Regions from separate parts of the Anaerotruncus sp. 80 genome, predicted to be linked through region 1. Evidence: predicted binding sites of a transcription regulator. Region 1 holds the regulator's gene; each other region holds the start of a gene.
The links. Region 1 encodes Rex, which represses fermentation and respiration genes when NADH is low (regulators of the CRP and FNR family bind a similar motif). Its sites were predicted from a motif close to ATTGTTAANNNNTTAACAAT; they were not measured.
Positions count from the first base shown of each region.

Region 2: a site for Rex is predicted at 3,414-3,433, ahead of gap (type I glyceraldehyde-3-phosphate dehydrogenase). Genes of this name have one in related genera too.
Region 3: a site for Rex is predicted at 3,599-3,618, ahead of D1155_RS09360 (NAD(P)H-dependent oxidoreductase subunit E). Genes of this name have one in related genera too.

Region 1 is NZ_QWES01000040.1:8,474-14,524, forward strand. It holds gene D1155_RS14650 (ABC-F family ATP-binding cassette domain-containing protein) at 1-1,598, shown strand, start outside; gene acpP (acyl carrier protein) at 1,692-1,928, shown strand; gene D1155_RS14660 (redox-sensing transcriptional repressor Rex) at 2,014-2,682, shown strand; gene D1155_RS14665 (4Fe-4S binding protein) at 2,758-2,928, opposite strand; gene D1155_RS14670 (Asp23/Gls24 family envelope stress response protein) at 2,999-3,802, shown strand; gene D1155_RS14675 (DNA glycosylase) at 3,806-4,666, shown strand; gene D1155_RS14680 (Nif3-like dinuclear metal center hexameric protein) at 4,868-5,686, shown strand; gene D1155_RS14685 (MurR/RpiR family transcriptional regulator) at 5,722-6,051, shown strand, end outside.
Region 2 is NZ_QWES01000018.1:67,639-73,689, reverse strand. It holds gene D1155_RS10395 (sigma 54-interacting transcriptional regulator) at 1-267, opposite strand, end outside; gene D1155_RS10390 (Na+/H+ antiporter NhaC family protein) at 548-2,056, shown strand; gene gap (type I glyceraldehyde-3-phosphate dehydrogenase) at 2,128-3,144, opposite strand; gene metG (methionine--tRNA ligase) at 3,704-5,629, opposite strand; gene D1155_RS10375 (nucleotidyltransferase family protein) at 5,843-6,051, shown strand, end outside.
Region 3 is NZ_QWES01000016.1:28,484-34,534, forward strand. It holds gene D1155_RS09350 (fibronectin type III domain-containing protein) at 98-1,198, opposite strand; gene D1155_RS09355 (Ig-like domain-containing protein) at 1,386-3,377, shown strand; gene D1155_RS09360 (NAD(P)H-dependent oxidoreductase subunit E) at 3,708-4,193, shown strand; gene nuoF (NADH-quinone oxidoreductase subunit NuoF) at 4,302-6,041, shown strand.

The sequences.
Region 1 (6,051 bases):
GCGTGATGAACCAGTATGCAAAGCTGCAGGATGCTTTTGCAAATGAAGGCGGCTATGCCTACAAGAGTGAGATGTACGGCATTCTCAACAGCATGGCGTTTGGATCGGAGTACTACGACAAAAAGATCAGCACTCTTTCTGGTGGTGAGAGAACCCGCCTTGCTTTGGCGTGTCTGCTTCTTGAAAAACCGGACATTTTGTTTTTGGATGAGCCGACCAACCATTTGGATATCGGTACTTTAAAGTGGCTGGAACAGTATCTGAAGGGATATAAGGGGACTATTGTCATGGTTTCCCACGACCGGTATTTTCTGGACCAGATGACCAACCGGATCTTTGAGGTGTCTCACCATAAGCTTAGGTGCTACGACGGCAACTACTCTGCTTTTGCGGAGAAAAAAAGAGCCCTGCGGGAAGCGGAGATGCGTGCATATAATAAGCAGCAGACCGAAATTCGCAGGCAGGAGGATATGATTCGCAGGTTTAAAGAGCGGGGAACGGAAAAGCTTGCTAAGCGTGCGGCTTCCAGAGAAAAGCGTTTGGAACATTTGGAACGGCTGGAGCGTCCGGAAGCGGAGCAGGGTAAGATGAAGATTCGTTTCCGCCAGGAGTACCAGAGCGGAAACGATGTGCTCTATGGTGAAAATCTGGCAAAGTCCTTTGGCTTTGGCGCCAGCAGAAAAGACCTGTTTGCCAACGTGAATTTTGATATCAAGCGGGGCGAGCGAATTTGCATCGTGGGACCTAACGGTGTGGGAAAGACTACACTTCTTAGGATTCTGATGGAAGAGCTTTCTCCCAGTGACGGATACCTGAAAATCGGGCATAACGTAGCATTTGGCTACTACGACCAGGGGCAGCTTTTGCTCGATGACAGCGCTACAGTCATGGACGAAGTGCATGATTCCTATCGCCTGTATAAAGATGCGGAAATCCGCTCTATTTTAGGAAGGTTTTTATTTAAAAACGACCAGGTGTTTTTACAGGTGGGCTCTCTTTCCGGCGGAGAAAAAGCGCGCCTGGCGCTTTTGAAACTGATGATGAGTGGTGCTAATGTACTGATTCTGGATGAACCGACGAACCATCTTGATATCGATTCTAAGGAGGTCTTTGAAGAGGCGCTTTTGGATTACCCTGGCACGGTTATCGTTGTATCTCATGACCGATACTTCCTCAACAAAATTCCGACTAGAATTTTAGAACTGGAAAAGACCGGACTAACAGAGTACCTTGGTACATATGATTATTACGTGGAAAAAAAGGCATCTCTGGAAAGCGGGAAAAAGTATCTCAAAGAAATGGGTCACAAGGAGGCACAGCCGGTTTTAAGCAAGGAAGAGGATCAAAAGCTGAGTGCTGCCGAAGAACGGGCACTAAAGAAAAAGCAGGAGGCGGAGGAACGCCGCATTGCCAGAGAAAAGGAACGGCTTGAGGAATTGATTGCAAAGCTGGAGAATGCGATTTCAGAAAATGAGCTGAAAATGTGTGATGAAGCGAATCTGACAAATCATCAATATTTGGCAGAATTAACGGAAGAGAACGAGAAATATCAGGCTGAGCTTGCGGATGCATACGAAAAATGGATGGAATTGGAGTAAAAAACTAAGAAATTCCAAAATTTTTCTTGCATTACATAGGGCAGTCTACTATAATAAATTCTGTAATTATGTAACGACAAATGGAGGTTGGTTATGACTTTTGATAAAATTAGATCTATTATTATGGATCAGCTGGATGTAGAAGAATCTATGGTAACAATGGATACCAATATGATGAAGGATCTCGAGGCTGATTCTCTGGACGCTGTAGAAATTATTATGGCAATCGAAGATGAGTTTGATATCGAGATTGCTGACGAAGATGCAGAGAAGTTCCAGTTAGTAGGCGATTTAGTAAGATATGTTGAAGAAAATTGTGAACAGGAATAACTATGGAAAACCCGTCAGCCTATGGCGGGCTTTTTTGTAATAACATAAGAAAACTGCTATGATTTGAGAGAGGGTGATTAGTCAAATGAAAAATGCAAAGATTTCCAACGCAGTCATCAAGAGACTGCCAAGATACAGACGTTATCTCATTGAACTTAAGAAAAAGGGTGTAGAAAAGATTTCCTCCAAAGAATTCAGCAATCTGATTGGTTATACAGCATCTCAGATTCGTCAGGACTTAAATAACTTTGGCGGTTTTGGACAGCAGGGCTACGGCTATAGCGTAGAAGGGCTTTATGACGAAATCAGCGCAATTTTGGGCCTGGATAAAGAGTACCGCATGGTTATCATGGGGGCGGGCAATCTGGGACAGGCAATTGCAAAATATACCCATTTTCATAAGCAGGGATTTAAAGTATACGGTGTTTTTGAGATCAATCCAACACTGATAGGAAAAGACCTTGACGGAATGGAAATTATGGACTACGAAAATATTGTAGAATTTGTTGAAGAGGAAGAAATTGATATTGGAATCATCTGTGTCAGCAGAGAAAATGCGCAGGAGGTGGCGGACAAGCTTTCTTTCGCCGGTGTAAAGGGGATTTGGAATTTTGCGCCGACAGATATTGAAGTACCAAAGCATGTGGCGCTGGAAAATGTACATCTTTCTGACAGCCTTCACTCTTTAGCATATCACATGAACGACATTCAGAAAAAGAAAACAGCGCTAAAGGAGAAAGAAAGAGAAGAGTAAGGCGGCTGTTTCATGGCAAAAGAAAATAAGGCTGTCCCTTTTGGGTACAGCCTTATCAGTTTGGTTAGTTTTCGATTAACCTTCTACCGGAGCATCTACCGGGCAAGCACCAGCGCAAGCGCCGCAATCGATGCATTTGTCTGCGTCGATTACATATGTACCTTCGCCTTCGGAGATAGCTTCTACAGGACATTCTGCAGCACATGCGCCACAGCTGATGCAAGCATCTGTAATTTTATAAGCCATGATATTATCCTCCTTATAAGACATTTTTTAAATCAGTACCATTATAACAGAAGGGCAAGTAATAGTAAAGATGAAAGTTTATACTTTGACGGGGAAAAGTGGAACAGGAAAATCCTATCAGGCGATTCATCTGTGTAAGGCGAGAAATATTGAAAGTATCATTGATGATGGGCTTTTTATTTATAAAAATCGCGTGGAGGCGGGGATTTCTGCAAAGCGCCAAAAAACTATGGTAGGCGCCATTAAGACGGCGTTGTTTACTCTGGACGAACATGCGCAGACGGTGGCAGACCGGATTCGGGAGATGGAGCCGAAATCCATCTTAATTATTGGAACCAGCGACAAAATGACGGACAAGATTGTAGCAAGGCTGGGTCTGCCTGCTGTCAGTCAACGAATTTATATTGAAGATATTACTACAGAAGAGGAAAGGGAGACGGCAAACAGGCAGAGGAATATGCTTGGAAAACACGTCATTCCGGCACCGACTCTGCAGCTGAAACGTGATTTTGCCGGATATTTTCTGGATCCTCTTCGGATTTTGCGCGGAATCGGCGGGAAAATTCAGGAACCGGAAAAGACAGTGGTGAGACCGACGTTCAGCTATATGGGAGAATTTTTTATTTCCGACTCGGTAATGAAGGATATTGCAGACTGTGTAGCAGGTGAGTCAGAAGGGATTTCAAGAGTTTTAAAGATTTATGAAAATACGGCGCCGGATAATTTGATTATTGATATTGCTGTAGCGGCATCGGCGCAGGCGCTGATATGGGAAAGCGCTATAGAGTTTCAGCAGAAACTGGCTGAGACGGTGGAGTACATGACGGCATTTAACGTGGTTAAGGTCAATGTAGAAGTCAGATGGATCGAGTAGAATATGGAACAGAGAATATATACAATAGAAGACGTTGAAGATTTTTTCCCTGTGCATGTCTTTGAATGCGGGCAGTGCTTTCGGTGGCAGCGGCAGGAGGACGGCTCTTATACTGGTGTTGCCGGAGGGAGAATTGCAAATATTGCCTTTGAGTCATATGAAGGGGAAGCGGAAGGCGGCAGCGGCAGACTGCAGATAAGCAACTGTACGGAAGCAGATTTTGAAAATTTCTGGAGTCAATATCTGGATTTAGACAGAGACTATGGGAAACTCAAACGAAAGCTTTGTCGTGGTGATAAAGTCATGAGAAAGGCAGTCAAATTTGGCTGGGGAATCCGAATTCTGAATCAGGATTTGTGGGAAACTATTGTTTCTTTTATTATTTCACAGAACAATAACATTCCGCGGATTAAGGGCTGTATAGAGGGGCTTGCGGAGCTGCTTGGAGAGCCGGTCGGTGTCTTTGAGGGAAGGGCATGGTATGATTTGCCAACTCCAGAAAAACTGGCGTTGGTAACGGTGGAAGATTTGGCGCCGGTGAAGCTGGGATATAGAGCGAAATATCTGATTGAAACTGCAAAAATTGTATGTCAGAAAGGAATGCCTGAGAATGTAGAGGATTTGTCAGCTCTTTGCGGAGTAGGACCTAAAGTTGCAAGCTGCATTGCTCTCTTTGGCATGGGGGAGACGGGCAGCTTTCCTATTGATGTCTGGGTGGCAAGGGTGATGAGCGGACTCTATGGAATTGATGAAAAAAATCATGGAGCCATGAAAGCATATGCTGACGAGCACTTTGGAGCCCTTGGAGGGTTTGCACAGCAATACCTGTTCTATTACATCAGAAATTTGAACGCAAGAAAATAGTATAATTATTTTTTGAGAAGGGAGTCGAGAACTGCTGTAAAGCAGTTTTCGGCTTATTTTTGTGGGCTGAATTGTATGAATGTAAAACTAATCAGAAAAATTACATATTTTTTGAATTTACTCTTGACAATCATGGGAGGGGCGTAGTAAAATGCAAATAAAGTAATTACATTAAAAAATGTAGTAAATGGAGTTTATGCTATGATTTCAGAAAATACTGTTAATATTCACGAAAAGGACATTTGCCGAATGCTTGACGAATTTTTTCAGCCGGGCCGGTATACCGATTTAGCGCCCAATGGGCTGCTGCTGAGTAATGCGCAGGTAATCGACAAAGTTTATACTGCGACTTTTTCAAGCGAGGAGGTATTAGGAAAACTCCGCCGACAGGGAGCGCATGACTGCCTGCTGTTTACACATCATCCGGGTGCACAGCATCCTGAAAGTGAGCCGCCGGTATATTTTTCAGATAGGGATAAGCACTATATGAAGGAAAACCGCATTAGCCACTATAGCATGCACTTGCCTTTGGATCAGCTAGGACCGTATGCACCGGGTATTGCTTTGGCAGGAGAAATGGAATTGACACCTTACTCAAGTTTTTTTGAAGAGGGCGGCGCTATGATGGGCGTGATTTGTACAGGACCTTTTCAGACTGTACAGCAGGTTCTTGACAAGACAGAATTAGTGGTGGAGCATAAATGCCGCTTGTATCAATATGGCGAAGAAAACTTGCAGGATGGAAAGATCGCGTTAGTTGCTGGCGGCTGTGAGGGAGCGGACATCTATGAAAAACTGAGAAAAGCAGGTGTGCGTCTTTTTGTTACCGGCGTAGGCACAAAGGAAGCCGATTGGTTTGCACCATCTCATGAAGCGGCAAGGCAGCAAGGTGTCAGTATTTTGGCGGCAGGACATTATTCCACAGAAAAATTTGCATTGAAGTCAGTCTGCAGATTCTTTGAAGAGCGGGGGCTAAAAGCAGAGTTTATAGAAGAAACACCTCTGCTGATGGATCTTTAGGGATACACAGTATGAAGGAAAGAGAGAAATGGCTTATGGATATATTGAAAGAAATACAAGATTTGATGCCGGACTTAACCAGAACGCAGAAAAGAATAGCGAAATACATTTTAGATAATCCAGATGCGGTCTGTTTTTTACCACTGAAAAAGCTATCCGACGAAATCGGAGTTACGGAGACTACGATTTTGAATTTTTGCAAGAAGACGAAAGCGGAAACTTTTTCAGGACTGAAGAAGGCAATGCATGGCTACTTGCAGGATAGAATGCGATGGAATAATAAGCTGGAAACCTCTTCTAAACGTTACGCTGCGGACAAGGTAACCCTGACTGGTTTACAGCAAAGCCAATTGCAGTTGATGCAG
Region 2 (6,051 bases), on a different contig from region 1:
TATCAGCACACCGCCGGAACCAATAAAAGGATTATGCAGTTTGCCTCGCTTCTCCACTAAATCCAAAATCTTACTCCGAATTTTGTTTTCATCATATCCGCTGCTGGTACAAATCTGCTGAAAATTCCCCCATTCTAAGTGAATTCGTTCAAGAGAAACTCTCGCTTCCTTGCTAAAAAGCGTGCGGCTGTTGTCAACTTTCCATGCCGTTGCCGGCACGACACCTTTGGGTTCTAATACCCGATTTAAACCATAATTTCTGTCCATTCCTAACTCCTATTCCTTAACAATGCAAGGCTATCCTTTCTTAATCCTATGATAGAACCAGAAAAAAGTCAACCTTTTGAGTCATTTTTGGCGTGTAATTTTTATATTTTTCTCAAAAATGGTTCGTATGCGTGAACAAGACACAATTTTTCTATGTTCTTAAAGTCCTTTTCATACCTTGCAAATACTGTCTCATTGCGTAATTTTCAGACAACTTTCTACTCTTGGCACAGATATTGCGCTTTACATGGGTGGGATTTATTAAGTAAAGGAGAAAAAAATGAACGTTTTAAAAGCAATCTTCAAGTTCGTGCCAATTTTTATTCTGGCAGGACTGATGATGTCCGGACAGGACGCTTTGCTTGCTGCTACTATCGCTGCAGTTGCTGCGGTTGTTGTAGCTAAGCTGACAGAAAAAATTTCTTTTAAAGAATGTATGGACGCTGCTATGGACAGTGTAAAAAACATTATTGTGGCATTATTTATTCTGATGTTTGCCTATGCAATGGCCAGCGCCTTCATGTCAACAGGCGTAGGGGCTTCTGTTGTAAACATCGCTTTATCACTGGGTATCACAGCGAGAACTGTTGCGATTGTAGGGCTTTGCGTAACAGGCATACTCTCTGTTGCTACTGGCACATCTTGGGGCACCTTTGCAGCATGTGCTCCGATTTTCCTGTGGCTGGTGCATATCGTTGACCCTAACTGCATCGAAACCGGCAGCCTGCTTCTGACTACCTGTGCAATCGCAGGGGGCGCATGCTTTGGTGACAACATCGGTCTGATTTCCGATACTACCATCGTATCCTCCGGTATTCAGGGCGTAGAAGTTGTAGACAGAATCAGAAGTCAGGGCGTATGGTCTGTACTGTGTCTGGTTCTTGCTGCTATCGTATTCTTCATTGCCGCTACCGTAATGGGGCTTCCTAATCAGGCGGTAGAAGCCTCCAACGTACTGGACTCCGTTCCACAGAGCGCGCTGGATTATCTGGCTGAAGAAAAGCCTGAAGCGATTAATCTTCTGGATCAGGTACAAAACGGCGTAGCACTTTACATGATAGTTCCTCTCATTCTGGTAATTGGCCTTGCAATTTCAGGGCTGAACACATTCGGCTGTATCGGCACCGGTATCGTATCTGCCTACGTTCTTGGACTTTTCGCAGGCACTACTTCCTTCAACGGCGGCGGACTGCAGGACTATCTGAACATGTGTATGGACGGCTTTGCTGACGCAGGCAGCTGGGTAATCATCATGATGATGTGGGTTGCTGCATTCGGCGGCATCATGGGCAAGATGAAAGCCTTCGATCCGCTAGCAAACTTGATTGTAAGAGTTTCCCACAATGTAAGACAGCTAATGTTCTGCAACGGCTTGCTTTGCCTTACTGGTAATGCAATCCTGTCCGATGAGATGGCACAGATTGTAACGGTTGGTCCAATCATCAAAGGAATTACAGAAGAAAACGTAGAAGCTGAAACAGAAGAAGACATGTATAAGCTGAAACTGCGAAATGCTACTTTCGGTGATGCAATGGGTGTATTCGGCTCTCAGCTAATTCCATGGCACGTATACCTTGGATTCTATGTTGGTATCGCAGCAAACGTATATCCGCTGTTCCAATTCTCTAACACAGACTTCATCAAGTATAATTTTATGGCAATGATTGCTGTAGCTTCTATTCTGATTCTGACTGTCACCGGTCTGGATAGAGTGATTCCGCTCTTCGGACTGCCAAAAGAACCAAAAGTCAAACTCAGGAAAAAAACAGACAAAGAAAACATCGCGTAAATTCCAGTATAATCCCACCTAAAAGGCGCAGGCTCTCATCAAAGAAGCCTGCGCCTTTTCTTATCCGCATATTAAAGGAAATTTCTCAGATATTTCAGCGTTCTTATCATCTGAGACACGTAGCTGCATTCGTTATCATACCATGCAACCACACGAACCTCATAAATCTTGGTGCCGCATCTTTGAGCAAGGGTTTGTGTAGCGTCAAAGAGGGAACCGTAGTTCATGCCGATGATATCGCTGGATACCAACTCTTCCTCTGTATAGCCAAAAGACTCGCTGGCAGCAGCCTTCATGGCCGCATTAATGCCTTCTACCGTTACAGACTCTGTCTCGTCTTTCAGTGTAGCATCCAAAATAGTGATAGAACCGGAAGGCACTGGTACACGCTGTGCAGAGCCAATCAGCTTTCCATCAAGTTCTGGAATCACCAGACCGATAGCCTTTGCTGCACCGGTGCTATTAGGCACGATATTGACTGCACCAGCCCTTGCACGGCGAAAATCTCCTTTTCTGTGGGGTCCGTCCAAAAGCATCTGATCTCCGGTGTAAGCGTGAATGGTCGTCATAAAACCGGTACGAATTTCCCGGTAATCGTTAAGCGCCTTTGCCATAGGAGCCAGACAGTTGGTGGTGCAGGACGCTGCGGAAATGATATCATCTTCGGCATTCAATGTTTCATGGTTAGTTCCGTAAACAATGGTCTTCAAATCGTTTCCTGCAGGTGCGGAAATGAGGACTTTCTTTGCGCCGGCACGAAGATGCGCCTCTGACTTTGCTTTGGAGCAGAAAAAGCCTGTACATTCCAGTACGATATCTATGCCCAGCTCTTTCCACGGCAACTGCTGCGGTTCTTTCTCCGAAAGAATCGCAATCTTCTTTCCGTCTACCGTGATGGAGTTTTCATCGCTGGTCACCGTATGACCGCGGTATCCGCCCTGCACGCTGTCATACTTCAGCAGATGTGCCAGCATCGCCGGTTCTGTTAGGTCGTTGATGGCTGTGACCTCCATAGTTTCATCTTCAAAAATCTGTCTGAATGCCAGCCTACCGATTCGTCCAAATCCATTAATTGCAATCTTTGTCATGTTTCACACCCTCCTCATTGTACTGCCCGTTTTTAACACCCGCATGTAATCCCCTGTCAGCAGGCAGTCTGTTAACTATAGTATAGCACAAACCCAACCAAAGTTAATCACAAAAATCAAGTTCAGTCAAATTATTTATCATGGCAAACGCACGAAGACGTTCTATGCCAGCTAACATTGACAAAATTCTTTCATCCCGCGTATTTTTGTCAATAAACCATCAGTGCAGCAGGTCAAAACCGCTCTTAAATCCCTTCTACCTTGCCAAAATTGACAAAAAATTGAGAGTTTGTCAATCTTGTCAATATTAGAACGTAAAATATGAAATAATCGGTATTTTAACGCGCATTTATTGACAAAAATACAAAATATCCAGGAATTTGTCAATGTTCAATTTTTGAAAGTTTTTTCGTGCATTTACCGTGAATTATTTATAGTTCTATAGAAGACTTTCTTTTCAATAGGCAAACTAAGAGGATTCACCTTGCAAAAATCCCCCTTCCTTCCGCCAAAAAGCCGCCTGCAATTCACAAGCAGGCGGCTTTTAAAACCCATTCTTCTAATCTACCACTACGCCGTCTTCAGCTATGGTAGTAACGATTTCACATCTTTCACCGTTTTCAGCGAACATAATCATGCCCTTTGACTCCAGACCGCGCAGTTTGCGTGGCTTCAGGTTGGCGACGATGATTACTTTCTTTCCAACCATATCTTCCGGCTTAAAGTCTTCTGCTACGCCGGAGATAATCTGGCGGCGTTCTGTTCCCATCTTAATCTGGAAGACCAGAAGCTTATCAGCCTTCGGGTGCTTCTCTGCCTTTTCGATAAGACCTACACGGAAATCAATCTTGTCAAAATCATCGTATTCGATTTCCGGCTTCAATTCCAGCGGAATATTCTCTTCTTCAGGCTCTGCACCAGCTTTCTGCATAGCATCCAGTTCCTCAAGTTCCTTTTCGATATCAAGTCTCGGGAAAATGGCTTCACCCTTCTTCACCTGTTCCTGATACATCATATCGAAAGTAAACGCGTCTTCCCAGACCACATCCGCATACCACAGACCCATCTGCTTTCTAATCTTGTCAGAGGTAGTATGCATAAACGGATGAATCAGAATGGAAATGATACGCAGAGACTCTGCCAGATTGTGCAGGCAGGTATCCAGTTCCGGCTTCTTTGTTTCATCCTTTGCAAGAATCCAAGGTGCTTTTTCGTCGATATATTTATTGGCACGTCTAACAAGAATCCAGATTTCTTCCAGCGCCATATTGAACGCGAACTTGTCCATCTGTGCTTCCACCTTGGAGGCCGCGCCAGTCGCGATGGCTTTCAGGTCTTTGTCGATATCGTCTTCCGTGTTGCTTTCCGGCACGACGCCGCCGCAGTATTTTTCAATCATGGAAGCCGTTCTGGACACCAGATTTCCAAGGTCGTTAGCAAGGTCGTAGTTCATCCGTTTCAGCATCACTTCATTGGTGAACACGCCGTCCTGTCCAAAGGTATACTCGCGAAGCAGGAAATATTTCAGCGCGTCGATGCCATAACGGTCGATGAGCTTCACCGGGTCAACCACATTGCCCTTGGACTTGCTCATCTTGCCGCCTTCAAGAAGCAGCCAGCCGTGACCCAAAACCTGCTTTGGAACCGGCAAATCTAAAGACATCAGCATTGCGGGCCAGATAATGGAATGGAATCTAACAATTTCTTTTCCTACAAGGTGCACATCAGCCGGCCAGTATTTTTCGAAAAGTTCCGGATCGTCAGGATAGCCCAAGGCAGTGATATAGTTTGAAAGTGCATCCAGCCATACATAGATGACATGCTTTTCATCAATTGGTACCTGAATACCCCAGTCAAAGGTAGAGCGGGAAATGCAAAGGTCATCAAGCCCCTGTCTGATAAATCCCAGCATTTCGTTTCTTCTGGTTTCAGGTTCAAGGAAGTTGGTGTTCTCCAAAAGGTCAATCAGCTTGTCCTGATATTTGGAAAGTTTAAAGAAATAAGCTTCTTCCTTGGCTTTCTGCACAGGTCTTCCGCAGTCCGGACAGCAGCCGTCTACAAGCTGACTTTCTGTCCAGAAAGATTCGCACGGCGTGCAGTACAGACCTTCGTACTCGCCTTTATAGATATCGCCTTTTTCGTACATTTTATTAAAAATAGCCTGCACCCGCTTTACGTGTCTGTCCTCAGTGGTTCTGATAAAGTCATCATAAGAAATTTCCATGGTCTTCCACAACTCTTTAATGCCAGCAACTACACCATCCACGTATTCCTGCGGGCTAACGCCCTTTTCTTCTGCAATGGTCTGGATCTTCTGTCCATGCTCATCTGTTCCTGTCAAAAAGCGCACATCGTAGCCGGAAAGTCTCTTGAATCTGGCCATGGCGTCCGCCATTACAGTACAGTATGTGTGTCCTATATGAAGGTTTGAGCTCGGATAATAAATCGGGGTCGTAATGTAATAAGTTCCCTTTTTCTCAGTCATTTCTATTCATTCCTTTCGTCTCCTGCGCCGAATGGGGCGAGGCAGTTTCTATCTTTTAGGATACCACACAATGGTTGGGTTAGTCAATAAAAGGAAAGAAAGTCCATCCGTAAATCCTTTGGTTTAGATTTCTCAGTCGGGGGGGGCTGTACGCACTTCGTTTTTTATTATATAATGTAACAAGCAAATCCTCAGAAAGGAAAAACAGATCATATGAAACTTTCGCATCTTTCCGCTATCATTTTAGCTTCCGGCCGCGCCAGTCGTTTCGGTGAAAACAAGCTTCTCCATCCGGTTGACGGCAAGCCGATGATAGAGAAATTATTTTCCTCCATTCCGTCCGGCCTGTTTGAGCAGGTCATCGTCGTATCCACCTATAGCGATATTCTGACAATATCAAAAAAATATGGTTATATGGCAGT
Region 3 (6,051 bases), on a different contig from region 1:
GTGAAGGAGGCCAGCGCAAGCAGCATAAAACGAGTTTTTGTCTGTAATCGCAACAGAGTGCGCCGAAATTTTCGGTGCACTCCGCGATAAGACATAGTTATTTTTTAACGGTAATAGATTTTCGATTGCTGTAAGGTCCTGTTATTTTTTTGCCATCGATTATCTTATACGCGCGCACTTTATAGTAATATTTTTTTCCAGGGGCTTTTTTGGTATCTGTATAGCTAGTTTTGGAACTACTCTTGATGGTGGTTATTTTTTTGTAGCCACTGGATGGGCTGGTAGATCTGTAAATTTCATAGCCGCTGGCAGTCACGTCCTTCTTCCAGCGAATGGTTACTTTCTTTGCGGAAGAAGAGATGCTGCTGATTTTAGATTTTAAGACGCCAGTGGTTCCTGTTACCGTTTTGGAAGGAGTTCCATGGTGCAAAAATCCGACATACTTTGCAGCGGGTACTACATAGTAATAGTATGTTCTGTTAGGAAGACCTTCGTCAATCCAGTATGTGGAGACTTCCTCTCCAGGAAAAAATTCATTCACAGTTCCCATTTCGTAATATTTACCTTTTAAGCTCTTTGCGCGGTAAACGATATAATCGGATGCGCCCTCAACAGGATCCCAAGATAGAAGTACTTCTGTAGAACTTAAAGTTTTCGTTTTTACGACGGGCTTTTTCATATTCAGGTATAGACCGCCGCCGGTGACCCACTCTGTGTAGAATTCTCCTTCTTCCCAGTCGTCCCTGTAGCAGGCGCGGACTCTGAATTCGTAATACCCTCTTTTGGTAACTGGAAAGTCAAATCCGTAAGCATCCATTTCTGCCCATCCGTCTTCATCATCGCCATATTCGTCTTCAACCTCAACTGGGACCCAGTACTGATATTCTTCGTCATCACTGGCAATTTTTTTAAGAAATACAAACTCATCGCTTTCAGGATATTTGACAGAAACCTCGTAGTGGAGTACATCGTACTCGTTGAATCCGTGCTTAGGTACCCAATAAACAAATAACTGTCCTTTTTCTTCGGTTGCGTCAATAAATTCGATTTCGTAATCGTCGCCACCTAATTCATCATCATCGTAATCGTAATCGTAGGCAGGACTAAAATCAGCATAAGATAGGAGCATATTACCTGGAATGCATGCAACAATCAGTGCAAGTGAAAGAAAAATTACAAAGATTTTCTTTTTCATCATGTTGATTCCTCCATATTTATAATAATTAATCGTCTTTTTAATTGTATTATATCATGTAGCTACTTGAGTGACAATCCCTTTTCATTTATTGAGTATTTTCTATAAAAAACAGTGGGGGCTTTACAGATGTGATTGGCTGGAATATAATAATAAGTAATAAGACACAGCGAAAGAAAGGAAGAATGAAATGAAACGAGCCATTGTGATTGTATTATCTTTGATGATGCTGCTTTGCAGTTTCCCTGCGGGTATTTTTGCAGAAGATGCAGGGGATGAGACACAGTCCCCTGGACAGGAAGAAGTGCAGAAGATAGATATATCCAGGGATTCATTTATGCGTACAGATCCATCGACTTTTACGTATACAGGGGAAGAGCTGATTGCGAACAAAGTAGAAGTATGGGTGGCGAATCACAGATTGACGGAAGGTGTTGATTATACACTGGAGTATAGAAACAATGTGATGCCGGGCAAAATGGAGGTTATTGCTAAAGGAATTAATGATTACTGTGGAGAACTGCGTAGTGAGCTAGACATTTACCCGAGATCAATCGGAACTTATTGCAAGTTTAACTTTCCGGAATTCACAGAAAAGGGAGAGCGGCCGCAATTTACCATTACCTATGGGAAAATGCTTTTAGAAGAAGGAAAAGACTATACTGTTGGTAATTATACTGATGAAGAAACCTGTGGCTATATTGAAATTCGCGGTATCGGAGGATTTTCTGGAAAAGTGAATTATCGTTATGAGACACGTATCAACATCGCAAAAGCTGAAGTGCAATACGAACCTAAAAAAGTTTATAACGGTAAGCGCCAAAATGCCGAGCCAATCATTGTAACTTATCAAGGAAAGAAATTGAGCGAGCTTAGTGATTATGTTCTTAAATACTCTAATAATATAGAAGTTGGTACGGCTCGAGTAGATATTATAGGGAGAGGCAAATTTCACGGCACGATTACCAGATACTTTGAAATTGCACCGAAAGAACAGGAAATCACAATTAAAGAAAATACATTTGATTTGTTTCCGAAAAGTGATCCGGTGCAAATAAAGGCGAAGGCTTCGGGAGATGGTACAGGCTTTTCTTATACGTCGGATAATCCTGCTGTAGCGACAGTAGACGCCGACGGAGTGATTCGGGCAAAGGCGCCGGGGACTGCCATTATTACTGTAAAGACAGTCGGCTCGAAAACTTTTGGTGAGGTATCTACGACTGTAACTGTCAATGTGGGGCAGAGCAGTACGGAGTTCTTTCTTGTTATTGCAGAAAGAAAAGGAATGGGGGCATTTATCAGTAAACTCCCCGATGAGAAAATTGTAAAAGCAACAGTTACGGTAGGCGGCGAAACATACCCGTGTAAAATTATTGATGATGAAATTACTGTTGCGCTGGATGCCCCTTATCCGCAGCAAAAGTTGGGCGAAAAGATAATTATCACGGCGGAAGATGATTCCGGAAAGGTAATTACAACAGAAGGAACTGTTGAAAATGCAGAAGTTTATATTAAGGTCAATAATATCTACGATAAAACGAGTACGATTGTCGGCGAAGCAGCGCTGGGCGCAACGGTAAAGACAGTGTTAGATGGCAAAACCTACAAAACTGTTGCTGATAAACGAAGCGGTGAATTTGAATTGAAAATTCCGAAGCAGAAATTTGGAAAGAAAATCAAGATTACTGTAACAAATGATTACGGAAGCAGTACCAGTATCACAAAGACGGTGAAAAAAAGAAAGTCTGCCAATCTTGAGATTTATAAATATGTATATAAATCATCAAAATATGCGTATGTGGAGTGTTCAAATGTTTCTGCAGGCGATATGATAAAAATAAAGATTGGTGGAAAGACATATAAGAAAAAAATTAATCAATCGAAGAAATTGCTGAAGACTAAGGTATATATCGGCACCCATGCTGCTGGCACAAAAATAAGTGCATCGTTATATAATTCGCGCGGGCAGAAATTGGATTCTTATAGCGATATGGTGTATTTTGGGAATAAATTATATGTCGGCATGACCAGTAAGCAGGCGCTCTTGACAACTTGGGGGAAGCCTGTCAGCAAAGCGACTTACTACGGCATTAAAGAGTGGGTTTACAGAAGTGGAAATCAAGTGGTGTACGTATATATCTCAGGTGGAAAAGTAATAGACTTGATACAATTTGTTTATTGAACATAGGCAGCAGTTTTGTAGAGAATTGATGCAGCACGCCGAACGGCAGGTTCGGCGTGCTGCGTTTTTTGTTATGATAAAACCCATAAAATTCGTTGCACATATATTTGGATTTTGTGGTAAATTCACAAATCTTACTTTAATGTCATAAAATCTTTTATTTTTTATCTGACGAAAAGTTGACAAATCAGAAAATTTGTTATAAAATGAAAACGATGGTAAAGGTTAAAAAATTAACCAATTCGGGTTAAAAATTTAACGGGTGGTTGCCATCTTATGGAATTATATCTATATCTATATCTATATCTATCATTTTCGAAGGAGAAAAACATGTGTAACTGCAAAGAAATGACTGCAAAGTTTGCGCAGCTTGACGAAATCATCGAAAAGCATAAAGATGAGCGAGGCGCGCTGATTCCAATCCTCCATGAGGCGCAGGAGGTCTTTGGCTATCTGCCGTATGAGGTGCAGGAGCGAATTGCCGACGGGCTGGGCGTTTCCATGGCGAAGGTTTACGGCGTCGTAACATTTTATTCCCAATTTTCCTTGAAAAAGAAGGGAAAGTACAAAATTAATGTCTGTATGGGAACGGCGTGTTACGTAAAAGGTGCTGGAGACATTTTGGGAAAATTCCTGGAACGGCTTTCCATTGATGTTGGAGAATGTACGCCGGACGGTAAATTCTCCCTGGATTCCTGCCGGTGTATTGGCGCTTGCGGTCTGGCGCCTGTCGTCACCATCAACGATGAGGTTTACGGAAGACTGACCCCGGAACAGGTAGACGAAATCATGAATCAGTATGAGTTTATGGAATAACGGGAGGAAACGATGGTTAAGACAATCAAAGATATCCAGAAGATTAAAGATACAACACTGCAGTCTTTTGGCAACAGAATCGGAAACGATGATAACAGAATTTACATAATGACCTGCTGCGGTACAGGCTGTACTTCATCAGGCGCAATTAAAAATCGGGAAAAACTCAATGAACTGATGGACAGAGACGGGCTGCATGATCGTGTGCATATCGTGCAGACGGGATGTTTTGGTCTTTGTGCGGAGGGTCCGATTTTGATGGTTTATCCGGAAAACGTCATGTACACCAACGTAACGCCGGATGACATCAACGAAATCTGGGAAGCTCACATCAAAAATGGCAGAGTCGTAGAACGTTTGAAATCAGAAAATGAACTTGATTTCTTTTCTAAGCAGATGCGTATTTCTCTGAGAAACTGCGGCAGAATCGATCCAGAAAACATCGACGAATATATCGCTTACGGCGGATATGAAGCGTTGGCAAAGGTGCTGACAGAGATGGAGCCGGAAGACGTCATCAAGACGATGAAAGACGCAGGGCTGCGCGGCAGAGGCGGCGGCGGTTTTCCGACTGGCGTCAAGTGGCAGTTTGCTGCAGATCAGCAGGAAAAGGAAAAGTATGTGGTATGTAACGCTGACGAGGGCGACCCGGGCGCATTCATGGATAGATCTGTTCTGGAAGGCGATCCCCATGCCGTCATTGAAGCAATGGCAATCGCAGGATATGCCATCGGCGCGTCCCAGGGCTATGTATATGTTCGTGCGGAATATCCAATTGCAGTACAGAGACTGGCCCTTGCCATCGAGCAGGCGAGAGAATATGGTCTTTTAGGAGATAATGTACTGGGTCTGAAATTTAAATTCGATTTAGATATCAGATTGGGTGCTGGCGCTTTTGTATGTGGTGAAGAAACTGCGCTTTTGACTTCCATCGAAGGAAACCGCGGCGAACCAAGACTGAAACCGCCATTCCCGGCAGTAGAAGGTCTCTTTGCAAAGCCGACCATTATCAATAACGTGGAAACGCTTTCTAATATTCCGCAGATTATCATCAAAGGCGCAGATTGGTTTGCCGGCATCGGTACGGAGAAATCCCACGGCACCAAAGTCTTTGCCCTTGGCGGAAAGATCAACAATACAGGACTTGTAGAAGTCCCGATGGGTACGACGCTGCGTGAAATCATTTACGAAATCGGCGGCGGCATTCCAAACGGAAAGAAATTTAAGGCAGTGCAGACCGGTGGACCTTCCGGTGGCTGTATTCCGGCAGAATTCCTTGATAGCCCAATCGACTATGACTCTCTGATCGAGCTGCAGTCCATGATGGGTTCCGGCGGTATGATCGTCATGGACGAGGATACCTGTATGGTGGATATCGCAAAATTCTATCTGGAATTTACCGTAGACGAATCCTGCGGAAAATGTCCTCCATGCCGGATCGGTACGAAGAGAATGCTGGAAATTCTGACGAAGATTACCGATGGAAAAGGTACGTTGGAAGATCTGGACGAACTGGAATATCTGGCGAAAAACATCAAGAAGGGTGCACTTTGCGGTCTGGGTCAGACGGCGCCGAACCCGGTACTGTCTACGCTGAAATATTTCCGCGATGAGTATGAAGCCCACGTGGTAGACAAAAAATGTCCGGCTGGCGTATGCGTATCGATGCTGCGGTTCGTGGTGCATGATGAACTTTGTAAGCATTGTGGTCTTTGCGCGAGAAACTGTCCTGCGCAGTGTATTTCTGGCAGCAAGACAACACCTTACGTCATCGACAATGAAAAATGTCTCAAATGCGGCGTCTGCATGGAAAAATGTCCGTTTAAGGCTATCATGAAGAACGCATAAACTGGAGGGC